2 regions of the Paenibacillus sp. FSL M7-0656 genome follow, and region 2 is predicted to be linked to the other one. Evidence: riboswitches for the same ligand, from Rfam matches in the RefSeq annotation. Region 2 holds a riboswitch; the other holds the start of a gene.
What was found. A riboswitch is a leader RNA that binds a small molecule or an ion and turns the genes downstream of it on or off. The one in region 2 is predicted to bind glycine.
Positions count from the first base shown of each region.

Region 1: it holds a riboswitch for glycine, as region 2 does, so the genes downstream of both, sdaAB (L-serine ammonia-lyase, iron-sulfur-dependent subunit beta) here and gcvT (glycine cleavage system aminomethyltransferase GcvT) in region 2, are expected to answer to the same signal.

Region 1 covers NZ_JBBOOT010000001.1:3,671,339-3,677,291, forward strand. Annotated here, with positions in the region: gene MHI01_RS16165 (response regulator transcription factor) at 1-225, opposite strand, end outside; gene MHI01_RS16170 (alpha-glycosidase) at 453-2,213, shown strand; gene sdaAA (L-serine ammonia-lyase, iron-sulfur-dependent, subunit alpha) at 2,396-3,373, opposite strand; gene sdaAB (L-serine ammonia-lyase, iron-sulfur-dependent subunit beta) at 3,363-4,052, opposite strand; glycine riboswitch at 4,190-4,326, opposite strand; glycine riboswitch at 4,331-4,455, opposite strand; gene MHI01_RS16185 (collagen-like triple helix repeat-containing protein) at 4,596-5,953, opposite strand, start outside.
Region 2 covers NZ_JBBOOT010000001.1:5,850,138-5,856,090, reverse strand. Annotated here, with positions in the region: gene MHI01_RS25820 (endonuclease MutS2) at 1-808, shown strand, start outside; gene MHI01_RS25815 (cysteine-rich CWC family protein) at 948-1,163, shown strand; gene MHI01_RS25810 (hypothetical protein) at 2,420-2,863, opposite strand; gene gcvH (glycine cleavage system protein GcvH) at 3,365-3,760, opposite strand; glycine riboswitch at 4,104-4,226, shown strand; glycine riboswitch at 4,230-4,330, shown strand; gene gcvT (glycine cleavage system aminomethyltransferase GcvT) at 4,547-5,683, shown strand; gene gcvPA (aminomethyl-transferring glycine dehydrogenase subunit GcvPA) at 5,680-5,953, shown strand, end outside.

The DNA.
Region 1 (5,953 bases), 2.2 Mb from region 2:
AATGGGCACGGCGGGATGTTCTTTTTTCAGTCGCTGGCCCACCGTAAATCCATCCAGCCCAGGCAGCATGACATCAAGAATAATGAGTGAACAACCGACAGCAGCCTCCGCTGCACCTTCACCACTGCCGAGCCATACCACCTCATAACCGCGCTCCTCCAGATCGGCTCTGACCCAAGTCGCAATTTCCGTATCATCTTCAATATATAACAGTTTGGTTTTCATCCGAATATTCGTTTCCTTTCTGCCCCCAATGGGTTAATGATATATCTGAGCATCATCATGATAAAAGCTGTCTATATCATATGGATTCATGTCTTGTTGAGCAAATGTTGAAGTCCTTTACGTTACCATACATGCTAATTATAGCTTATCCATTAACGTGGGGAATGTCATATTAATCAAGTCTACCAAGTACATATCAGTGCTACACCTGACGGGAGGAAATCATTATGTTGCTGGAAGCTATTTATCATCAACCGAAACGAAACTGGGCCTATGCCTATGACCAAGATACAATCCATCTGCGCCTGCGTGCCAAAAAGAATGATCTGACCGAGGTACATGCCCTGACCGGGGATAAATATGCGTGGGATGCAACCAAAGCGCTGGTTCCCTTAACAAAGTTCACCTCTGACTCCATGTTCGATTACTTCGAGGGTGAGGTGAAACCTCCCTACCACCGACTGAAGTACTCTTTTCTGCTCAAAAACGGAGACGAACAGATCTGGATGACCGAGACGGACTTCCAGGAAAAAGAACCAGACGATCCGGGTCGTATGTTCCAGTTCCCTTATATTCATGCTGGAGCTGTATTCACACCCCCTGCATGGGTTAAGGATGCAGTGTTCTATCAGATTTTCCCTGAACGATTCGCCAACGGCAACCCGGATATTAGTCCGGAAAAGGTAGAGCCGTGGGGTGGTGAGCCGACACCTTTCAATTTCTTCGGCGGTGACCTTCAGGGCGTGATCGACCATCTGGATTACATCAGCGATCTTGGCATTAATGCGATCTACTTCACACCCATCTTCGAAGCCACTACCAATCACAAATACGATACCGAAGACTACCTGCAGGTAGACCGGCACTTTGGTGACGCAGATACCGTGAAACGATTGGTCGAGCTGTGCCACGCACGTGGAATTCGCGTACTGCTGGATGCCGTGTTCAACCATTCCGGGAAGACATTTGCTCCGTTTGTTGATGTGCAGAAGAACGGAGAACAATCCAAATACAAGGACTGGTTCCATGTACATGAATACCCGCTGGACGTGAAGGACGGCATTCCAACGTATGAGACATTCGGATTCGAAGCGCATATGCCAAAGCTGAATACGGAGAATGCTGAGGTTAAGGCCTATCTGCTGGAGGTTGCCGAGTACTGGATCAAGGAAGTGGGTGCGGACGGATGGCGGCTGGATGTGGCAGACGAAGTGGACGATGCATTCTGGCGTGATTTCCGCCGTGTAGTCAAAGCGGCTAATCCGGATGCCTATATTCTGGGCGAAGTATGGAACGAGTCTTCCTCCTGGCTGCAAGGTGACCAGTTCGATGCGTCCATGAACTATCCGTTTACCGATGCCGTGAATGCTTTCTTTGTGAAAAATACGATGCACGCCGAACAGTTCGCAAACTCCATCGGGCGACAGTTATCCCGTTATCCGCTTCAGGCCAGCGAAGTGGCGTTCAACTTGCTGGACAGCCACGATACCCCGCGGCTGCTCACACTGTGTGAAGGCGACCAGCGCAAGATGAAGCTGGCTGCGTTATTCCAGTTCAGTTATATGGGTGCTCCGTGCATCTATTACGGAGACGAGATTGGCATGGACGGCGAACATGATCCGGGCTGCCGTAAATGCATGGAATGGGATGAAGCAAAGCAGGACCGAGAGCTGTTTAACTTTTATCAGAAACTGATCTCCCTGCGTCATGCTCATCCTGCCCTGCGTGCAGAAGGCACCGTTCGTTTCTTGCAGGCTCGTCCCGATGGCAGCCAACTGGTATTTGAGCGACAAAATGAGGAGGAACGCATTCTGGTTCTGTTCAATCGATCAGAAGAGACGGCTATTGTCGAGCTGGAGGCTGGTGACGAGGAATGGACCGAGTTATTCGGCGGAAACCATCGTACTGCCAAGGAAGATGGCATACTCGCCATTGAACTGCCCGCGTATGGATATGCCGTACTGAGTACGGCTGTGAGCCAGAACTAGAGTCATAATACACATTCATCTGAAGTCAAATATAAGTATCCTAACTTCGCTTCATCTGGCAGCATAAAACAAGCGTCCTGCATAACCCGGATTCGGGTTCGCGGACGCTTGTTTTGTAATTTTGTATTCGCCGTTATACATCATAATGTCACTGATTTATATATCGGTGGTCCCGGTTCAGCTTAAACCTGAGTACCCTTGTCCACTTGAGCATTGTCCGCCCCACTTGTAGTTGTGTCAGAATCCGCTGGTTTCGACTCCTGCTCAGGCTCGGCACGCTTTGCCTTTGGTTTAGCCAGCTTTTGCATCATTTTGCGGCCTGTTGGCGTCTGGGCCAACCCGCCTTGGGCTGTCTCCCGATGGCGGCTCGGCATCGCACTGCCTACTTCCAGCATGACATCGATGACTTCATCTGACGGAATGGCACTACGCACTCCGGCCAGGGCCATGTCAGCCGCAGCCAGCGCCGTAACTGCACCCAGTCCATTACGGACGATGCACGGGATTTCAACAAGGCCTGCGACCGGATCGCAGATAAGGCCCAGTGTATTTTTTAACGCCAAACCAACGGCATGAACGACCTGTTCCGGTGTACCTCCACGCAGTTCAACCATGGCACCCGCAGCCATGCCGATCGCGGAACCCACTTCCGCCTGGCAGCCACCTTCGGCCCCGGAGATAAATGAATTGTTGGCAATAACATAACCAATCGCTCCCGCACAGAACAACCCGTTCACCAAATGTTCGTCCGTCCAGCCAAATCGCTCCTGTGAGCTAATAAACACACCGGGGATGATGCCGCAGGAACCGGCTGTTGGTGTTGCCACGATCCGACCCATGGAGGCATTCACTTCAGATACACACAGGGCATACGCCATGGCAAGTGCGGAAGCATCTCCCGAGCAAGTCTCGCCCTTGCGAATGTACTCAGCCATTTTTTTGCCGTCTCCACCTGTTAATCCACTGCGTGATGTCGTATCTTCCGTTAACCCTTTGCGTACCGCTTCCTTCATCACCTGATAATATTCAGACATCTGCTTCACAACATCCGCTTCCGGTGTATTGGTCTCCTGAACTTGCTCCTCAATCATTAGCTGAGCAATGGTTTTGGATTCCGCTGTACAGATCGTATTCAGTTCGTGTAAATGTTTAAATCGCATCCGAATCAACTCCTCTCTTCAAATCAATAACACGAATGTCTAGCACATGGTCCAGCTCCCTTAGACGCTTGAGCATATCGGGATTAGGCAAACCATCCATTTCCATCGCGGTAAGTGCCTCGCCATCACGGGCTTTCCGGTCCACCTGCATATACCCGATGTTAACCCCGGATGAACTGATCGTGGACGTTACCGATGCAAGCACCCCTGCTTTGTCCGCATGTCGCAGAACGAGTGTTGGAAACTCACCACTAATCTGAACACGAAAATCATTCATCGAATGCACCGATACGCTTCCACCACCAATGGATGCACCGATTAAGGAGCAGGCACGTTCTCCATGCCACAACTCAATTTTGACCGTATTTGGATGAGGAGCAGGCAGGCCACTTGTATAAAACTCAACCTCCATGCCCGCTTCCTCTGCGTATTGCTCTGCATCCGGGATACGCGGATCGTCTGTGACATAATCCAGCAGACCGCCGATCAGTGCCAGATCTGTTCCGTGCCCCTGATACGTATCTGCAAATGAACCGTACAGTGTCAGCCGGGCACGATCTGGCGTACATCCTAGCCACTGTCGAGCAATTCTCCCTAACCTTGCCGCTCCAGCTGTATGTGAACTTGAAGGCCCCGTCATCGACGGACCAATAATTGAGAAAACATCTTTAAATCGCACTTGTAAACCTCCATTATTAATCATGATTCATATTTGTAAAATGTATTCGTCATTTCGATCCAGGAGTTTCATCCACAATGTCCCTTATTTAGATATGATGACATCAAAAAAGGACAGAAGAAGGCCTTAGGCCCTCTCTCTGTCCTCGATACCTGAGAGTTTCACGATCAGCAGTGTCTCACGACAAGGGTGCACTGCCTGCGATTACAGACAAGTTCACCGGGCTGACTGATCATATACCCCTTGGGTGGCGCAGTTCGCGCACTCTCCAGAGTTGCGTCCAACGATGGTACATTTACCTGAGAGATTAACCACTGCGCCGGGTGCGCAGCAGCTTGCTCCTTCGGTGCCTGAACACTAGCCATATTGCTCGGCTAACCCAGGTCTCTCCCGCTCGTTATCATCCGCTGTATTATCTTAATTCGATTCGAATTGGTACATTTCTAAGTTTTTGATCATGATCAAGCATACCCATAGAGTAATGTACAACATCATATATGTCAACAAAAGTAACGTGTAATTATCATAAGTTCGATGTCTATTTTAACTGAAGCGAATAGCATTAATATTTCTCACTTCCGCTGAGGCACTAGTGACGCTTGTAGTGGTTGTAAATTGGATGCTTATCGTGTATGCGTTAGTCGTTGTAGCAGGGGCAGTATCCACGTAAGTGTTGGAGGAAAGAAACCTTAACGTTCCCGCAGCATTACCGCTCCTTGAGAGTTGCAATTGATTAATTAGAACTCCGTTACGTCTCAGATTAATGTTATATGCGATAGTCCAGTTAGAACCTACTACTACTGCTACTTGTGTACTGTTGTCTATTTTCACGCGTTGACCTGCCACTACAGGTACATTAAGTGTCTGAATCGTCGTTTCAGCTACTAATGAAAGACCCAACGCTGCGGTCTGGCTATCAGCAAACAAGGAAGAGTCTGCCGGAGCCGAAGCTGCAGTTGATCCGGTCGCACCTGTAGCCCCAGTAACTCCGGTCGTCCCCGTTACGCCTGTCGCACCTGTAACCCCAGTGGCTCCGGTCGTTCCCGTTACGCCTGTTGCGCCTGTAACACCAGTGGATCCCGTCGTTCCCGTCAGTCCTGTTGCTCCTGTAACACCAGTGGCTCCCGTCGTTCCCGTCACGCCTGTCGCGCCTGTATCTCCAGTGATTCCGGTGGATCCCGTCACTCCTGTCGCTCCTGTAACACCAGTGACTCCCGTCGTTCCCGTCACGCCTGTCGCACCCGTATCACCAGTGGATCCGGTGGATCCCGTTATACCTGTTGCACCTGTATCCCCAGTAACTCCAGTCGCTCCCGTTACTCCTGTTGTACCTGTGTCACCAGTAACTCCAGTAATTCCAGTGGATCCCGTCACACCTGTCGAACCTGTATCTCCAGCGACTCCAGTCGTTCCCGTCACGCCTGTTGCACCTGTAACGCCAGTAACTCCCGTAGCGCCTGTGACGCCTATCGCACCTGTATCGCCAGTAACTCCCGTAGCGCCTGTTACCCCTGTAGCACCAGTAGCTCCGGTGGATCCCGTCACACCTGTCGCGCCTGTATCTCCAGTAATTCCAGTCGTTCCCGTCACGCCTGTCGAACCTGTATCTCCAGCGACTCCAGTCGTTCCCGTCACGCCTGTTGCACCTGTAACGCCAGTGACTCCAGTGGATCCCGTGACACCTGTCGCACCTGTATCTCCAGTAATTCCGGTTGCTCCTGTCACGCCTGTCGCGCCCGTATCTCCAGTAACTCCAGTCGTTCCCGTAACTCCTGTTGCACCTGTATCCCCAGTAACTCCAGTCGCTCCCGTCAGTCCTGTCACACCCGTATCTCCAATAACTCCCGTAGCGCCTGTATCTCCAGTGACTCCTGTTGCTCCCGTCAATCCGGTTGCACCTG
Region 2 (5,953 bases):
GAATACATCAACTCTGGTGCTCATTGATGAGATGGCCTCCGGCACAGATCCCGGTGAAGGTGTTGGACTTTCTATCGCCATGCTGGAGGAACTTCACAGCCGCGGAGCAACCGTTGTGGCGACAACACATTTTGGTGAAATCAAACATTTTGCAACTGCCACCCCAGGATTCGAAAATGCCCGCATGGAATTTGATACCGTATCTCTCCAGCCGCTGTATCGATTGCGTATCGGAGAAGCTGGTGAAAGTTACGCCTATTCCATTGCATTGAAGCTGGGCATGCCACAGCGAATTATAGAGCGCTCCAAGTCCCTGTCAGATCAAAGTATTTCGAGAGATCGTACATTAGGGTTCACGTCACCTCCTTCCGAAACTAAGGCCCTGACGCCTGCTCGTTCTGGTACAGAATCAGTCAGCCCAGCAGAGTTATCCAGAAAGAACCAGTCGAAACAGTCAAAGGATCCAATCCGTCTCAACAAAAAGACAACAACCAGAGAGTCGGATTCTCCTGCTCCTGCCAAAACTTTTCGCAAAGGAGATCGGGTGTATGTGGCCTATCTTAATCAGTCGGGCATCGTCTGTGATGTCGAGGATAGCCGTGGAAATATCGGGGTCATGTTACGTGGACGCAAAATAAAAATCCATAAGAAACGCCTGACCCTGCATATATCTGCCAATGAGCTTTATCCAGGTGACGATTATGATTTGGACATTGTGCTGGAAACAAAGGAAAATCGTAAGAAACGTAAATTGATGGGACGCAAACATGTGGAAGGCCTACAGATCGAATTACCGCCTGAAGAATAGCCGATGGGAGAAACAGATGTGGTGAACTGGAAGTCATATATACAGAGTGAAATCCATAATCACCGGCACATTTCTGTTATACTGGTACCAGTATGTTTAACTTCAGCTCGTAGCTATTGCACAGGGAGGGAAGAACTGAATGTCTGCAGTACAAGACGATCAAGAGCACATCCATATCGATGTTCTTGTCTGCCCATTATGCGGGGAAGCTAATCGCTGTTCCTATGCCGCAGGACATCCTCATTCGGAATGCTGGTGTAACCGGGCTACTTTCCCCGAGGGTGTGTTTGACCGTATTCCGGCAGAGCAGCGCCGAAAATCGTGCATATGTCAACGCTGTCTCAATATCACTTAATACCGTTTACTAGGTTAGAACTAAAAGAATGAACCTGATTGCACATATGGTATTATACCCTCATGGTAGACAGTGAAAAAACAAGTCATGTTACAATCAACTCAACACTGGAAACCAGAGGGTATTTTTTAAAGCCAGCGAAGAACGACGATAAAAGAAGCGGATCGTCTGGGCGAGGAAGAATAAGATTGGGATTAAATGAGAGTTGGATCATCACATCGTTTCGTAAAAGCCAAATCGGAGAAAGTTTTAAGGATTAGCGTGAAAGTCGGACGAAGAAGAATTTTAGTAGCGTAGAAGAAAACGTCTATTTAAAACGCAGGTATAATATCTAAAAAAAGCTCAGACTTGCACGGGGAGGGAAGCTGAATTTTAAAGCCCGGTGTCAGTTTAATCAAGAAATAAGCACGTGGGTTCTTTGGTGGTTTGGCTATGTAGGATTGTTGAAATTTCACGTGCAGGTTATTACAATTGGAAGAAACTTGGCCCTCAGAGAGAAACGAGCAGACCGGGATGCAGACCTGAAAGCACACATGTTAAGCATTTACCGGCTTATCCTTAATTCGGCTACAAACATATCCGAACCGCTTTAGGAAAAGAGACTTCGTGGCCTATTACAAGAAGGCGCGCCGCTTATTCAGATAATTTCAGATTCATTCCTTGACTCGTTCCGTGATGTCTTAAATCGGGAAGGTCGCGCTCTCCTGGGCAAAGCACGTGACGGATATCACATAGGTCCGAATTAGTCATGAGTTTGCTATGTTATCTTTCGTTTGAGATAGATCTGTATAAACAACGAAATTGTGGCATGGGAACTCTCCGAGGGAAATGAACTAAAACCTATGACTGACACGTTGAAGAAACTGCAATGTGGAACACCCTTGCTCCATACGAACTAGTGGATTTATTATACAACACAAGACTAAACCAAGTCGCTTAAAGAGAAGACGCTGACGCGGAGCCATTCCCAACGTGAGAACTGCTTTGACAATCCTTGTTTCGTTCTTTTTCTCACACTTAAAGGAAGGAAAAACTGTATATAGATAAGCCTCTGAATCTAGAGAAAACAACGAGCCAGATTACGGAATATATTTCGTTTTGCAACAAGGAAGGTGTCCAAGATAAAATAGGCGACCTCTCCCTGGTTAAATTCCAGAAAAAAGCCGCCGTTTAATTAATTTTTTCTTTTTTATTGTCTACTTGATGACAGGGCTATAACTATACTCATTCCTTTGTGTCTAATAAAATCATTAAATTTAATGATAGACTGCAGTAAAAATAGTTCTCACAGAGTATGAAGTATGATAAGGAAGATCCTGTATCTCAACTTTCACTCTCAAATTACGACTCGCTGCAAAAATCACTTCGTCTGAAAGTAGAGAGTTGACACTCAGTGCTGTAGCTAGAGAAATTGCACTAACATACCCCCCCAATACAGGAGATACCCTTGAAGCTATCATTGGAGCGATTGTTTCAACTAAGATTGCAGAATTACTTGAAAACCTCTTCATATTCGCTGCCAAATCTTTTACCGTATTTGCATCCATGTAATAGGTTGCAATGGTTTTATACTTTGGTTGGGAAACATCACCAATATAATCACTATTAGCTGAAGCTAGATTTGTGTTAACAGGAAATAATGGATAGGCGGCTGTTGCTAGCATTGAAGCTATTACGACTTTCTTTAACATGTTTTTCATTTAATATGTACCTCCAAATATAATATAATATAATATAAAAAATTAACTCAACTTAATATTCTCCAACAAAAACCATTATATTTCAACATTTAATTAATTTCAACTTATTTTCAATAATTTAGGATGAATAACCTATATGTATATAATTAGATTTCTTTAATACGAAAACTTTAAAGTCTAAAGTACATCAATTTGTATACCTTTTTTACTATTATCTTGTTCGCTGTCTTGTAACGAGGTTCAATATTCTTAGAAGGAATAAGTATTACCAAACTAGTTGGACACAAGTTTGGATAAGGGTAACTAAGACATTTGAAACCATAACGTAACCTTAGTTCTGCATGCTCCAAGAAATTTTGATAACGATATCATCCGTACATAAAACCTCCTTTTTATCCAAGAGCTATAAATCTCCAGGTTCAAAATTCAACAATCAGAAAATATCGACGAGAAAAACCTTAAGAAAGCATTTAGAAGAAGGCTTTCTTAAGGTTTTTCGTTTTAGTGGGCTTCCGTATGTTTCCGATACGCGTCTGCATTCATCAATGTAGACAATGCTGCTGTCAGATCTCCCTCAACACGGATCTCAATCATCCAGCCTTCCTCGTAAGGAGAGCTGTTCACAAGTTCAGGGGAGTCCTGCAACGAATCATTCACCGCAATGATTGAACCAGTGACGGGAGAGAACAAGTCCGACACCGTTTTGACCGATTCGATCGTTCCAATGCTGTCCTCTGCTTTTACATTGGTTTCAAGGTCAGGCAATTCCACAAACACAATGTCACCCAGCTGATGCTGCGCGAACTCGGTAATGCCAATACGTACAGTATCCTCCCCTACGGTTTGCACCCATTCGTGCTCTTCACTGTACAGGAAATCACTTTTCAATTCGCTCATCGATATCCGCCTCGCTTTTCATTAATGAGTACATGCGTTCTTTGACCTTAACCTTTTTCCCAGAACATAGCGTATGATATTTTTGAATCAAATGTCAAGATACCTCACAATTTATTTGCTGAACACCTCTAAATCCTGTAACCGGATTACACTCTTTCTTCATATACTGGTGAATATTAGAATAGTAAGCGTAGTCTTTTTAAATATACGAACAATAACTTAAAAAATAAAATAAATATTCGGTTTTAAATCATTATCTATGATATCGTTCTTGACATCGGTAGTGGATTCACGTTTTAATGAAAGGAGTAAATATGTTTATTGGACTATGTTATACCCGCGGATGAATGTAAAGGGAGAGATTACCCGTGACACCCGATTCGGGATGTACATGAGGTAACGCCGAAGGAGTAAACCACCGATAAGCGGAGGTGAATCTCTCAGGCAAAAGGACTTTTACGGGACGCAACTCTGGAGAGCATCTATTCGCCCTGTGCGGGCGTTATGATCACCCAAGGGGAAACCTGCTGCACAACGCAGCGGGGTAACTCTCAGGTACAAGGGACAGAGCCTTAGAATACAGCGTGCTACTTGGCATGCCGATTCTTTGGCCTGTCCTTTTCCTTTTTCCCAAAAAACGAAAAACAGGATGTAGAATGGCGCTGCCATAGCTGCCTTACCATACTTATGTGATGAAAATATCTAGCTGAAAATTTAAAAATACCCTGGTTCATTGATCCACGATTGTATATCCGGCCGGCTGACGGCCCATGACGAGGTGATTTGATGTCTGATTTGCTTAGAACACCACTCTTCCCACTATATCAGCAATATGAAGGCGTACGGTGCATTGATTTTGGAGGCTGGGAGCTTCCCGTACAATTTAGCGGAATCCAGAAAGAACATGAAGCGGTACGCGAGCGTGCTGGACTGTTTGATGTATCCCATATGGGCGAATTCACTGTACAGGGTGAGCAGGCTGAAGTTTTTTTGCAACAAATGATGACTAATGATGTGACCACGCTGGTTCCCGGTCAAGCCCAGTACACCCTGATGTGTTATCCAGATGGCGGTGTGGTGGATGATCTGCTCGTGTATAAGCTGGAAGATCAGCATTATATGCTTGTGGTTAACGCCTCCAACATCGACAAGGATTGGGCGTGGCTGCAAGAGCACTTGATCCCCGGCGTAAGCATGACCAATGATTCGGAGCAGACGGCGCTACTCGCCTTGCAAGGTCCACTGGCTGTAGACATTATCGGGAAAGTTACAGATACGGATGTAAGCTCGATTGAACCGTTTCGTTTTGTGCAGGATGCTGAAGTATGTGGAGTAAAATTACTGTTGTCCCGTACCGGTTATACCGGTGAAGATGGCTTTGAGCTATATGTTCCTGCAGATCAAGCCGCTGTGGTCTGGAATGGGTTAATGCAAGCCGGTGAAGGTCACGGACTTGTACCGACAGGCCTCGGTGCTCGGGATACACTGCGCTTTGAAGCAAAGCTCCCTCTGTATGGACAGGAATTGTCGGCAACTATCTCTCCGCTTGAGGCTGGTGTTGGCATGTTTGTGAAGCTGAATGCCGGACCTTTTATCGGACACGAAGCCTTGTTACAGCAAAAAACTGACGGGCCCGCCCGCAAACTGGTCGGCATCGAAGTGTTGGAGCGCGGTATTCCCCGCCCCCACTATCCGATTTACGCCGAAGGCGTACAGATTGGTGAAGTGACAACAGGCACGCAATCACCTACATTGAAGCGTAATCTGGGGCTTGCCCTCATCGACAGCAAATACGCTGCGCTGAGAACCCCGCTTGAGATTGAGATCCGCGGCAAGAAACTAAAAGCCGAGGTCGTGAAGACCCCTTTTCATAAACGGACACGTACGTCGAAGACACCTACTCAAGGAGCTGATCAAGCATGAGCAAGCACCGTTACATTCCCATGACTGAACAAGATCAGAGCGCCATGCTCGCAACCATCGGTGTGGATACGCTGGAGGATCTGTTTCAGGACATTCCAAAAGAGATTCGTTATCAGGGCGAGCTGCCCGTATCCTCCAAACTTGATGAATATGCGCTGACACGTCACATGTCCAAACAAGCTGGCGCCAACGCCAATTTCGAAACACACGCCAGCTTCCTCGGCGCTGGCATATATGATCATCATGTTCCTTCCGTCATCAATCATGTCA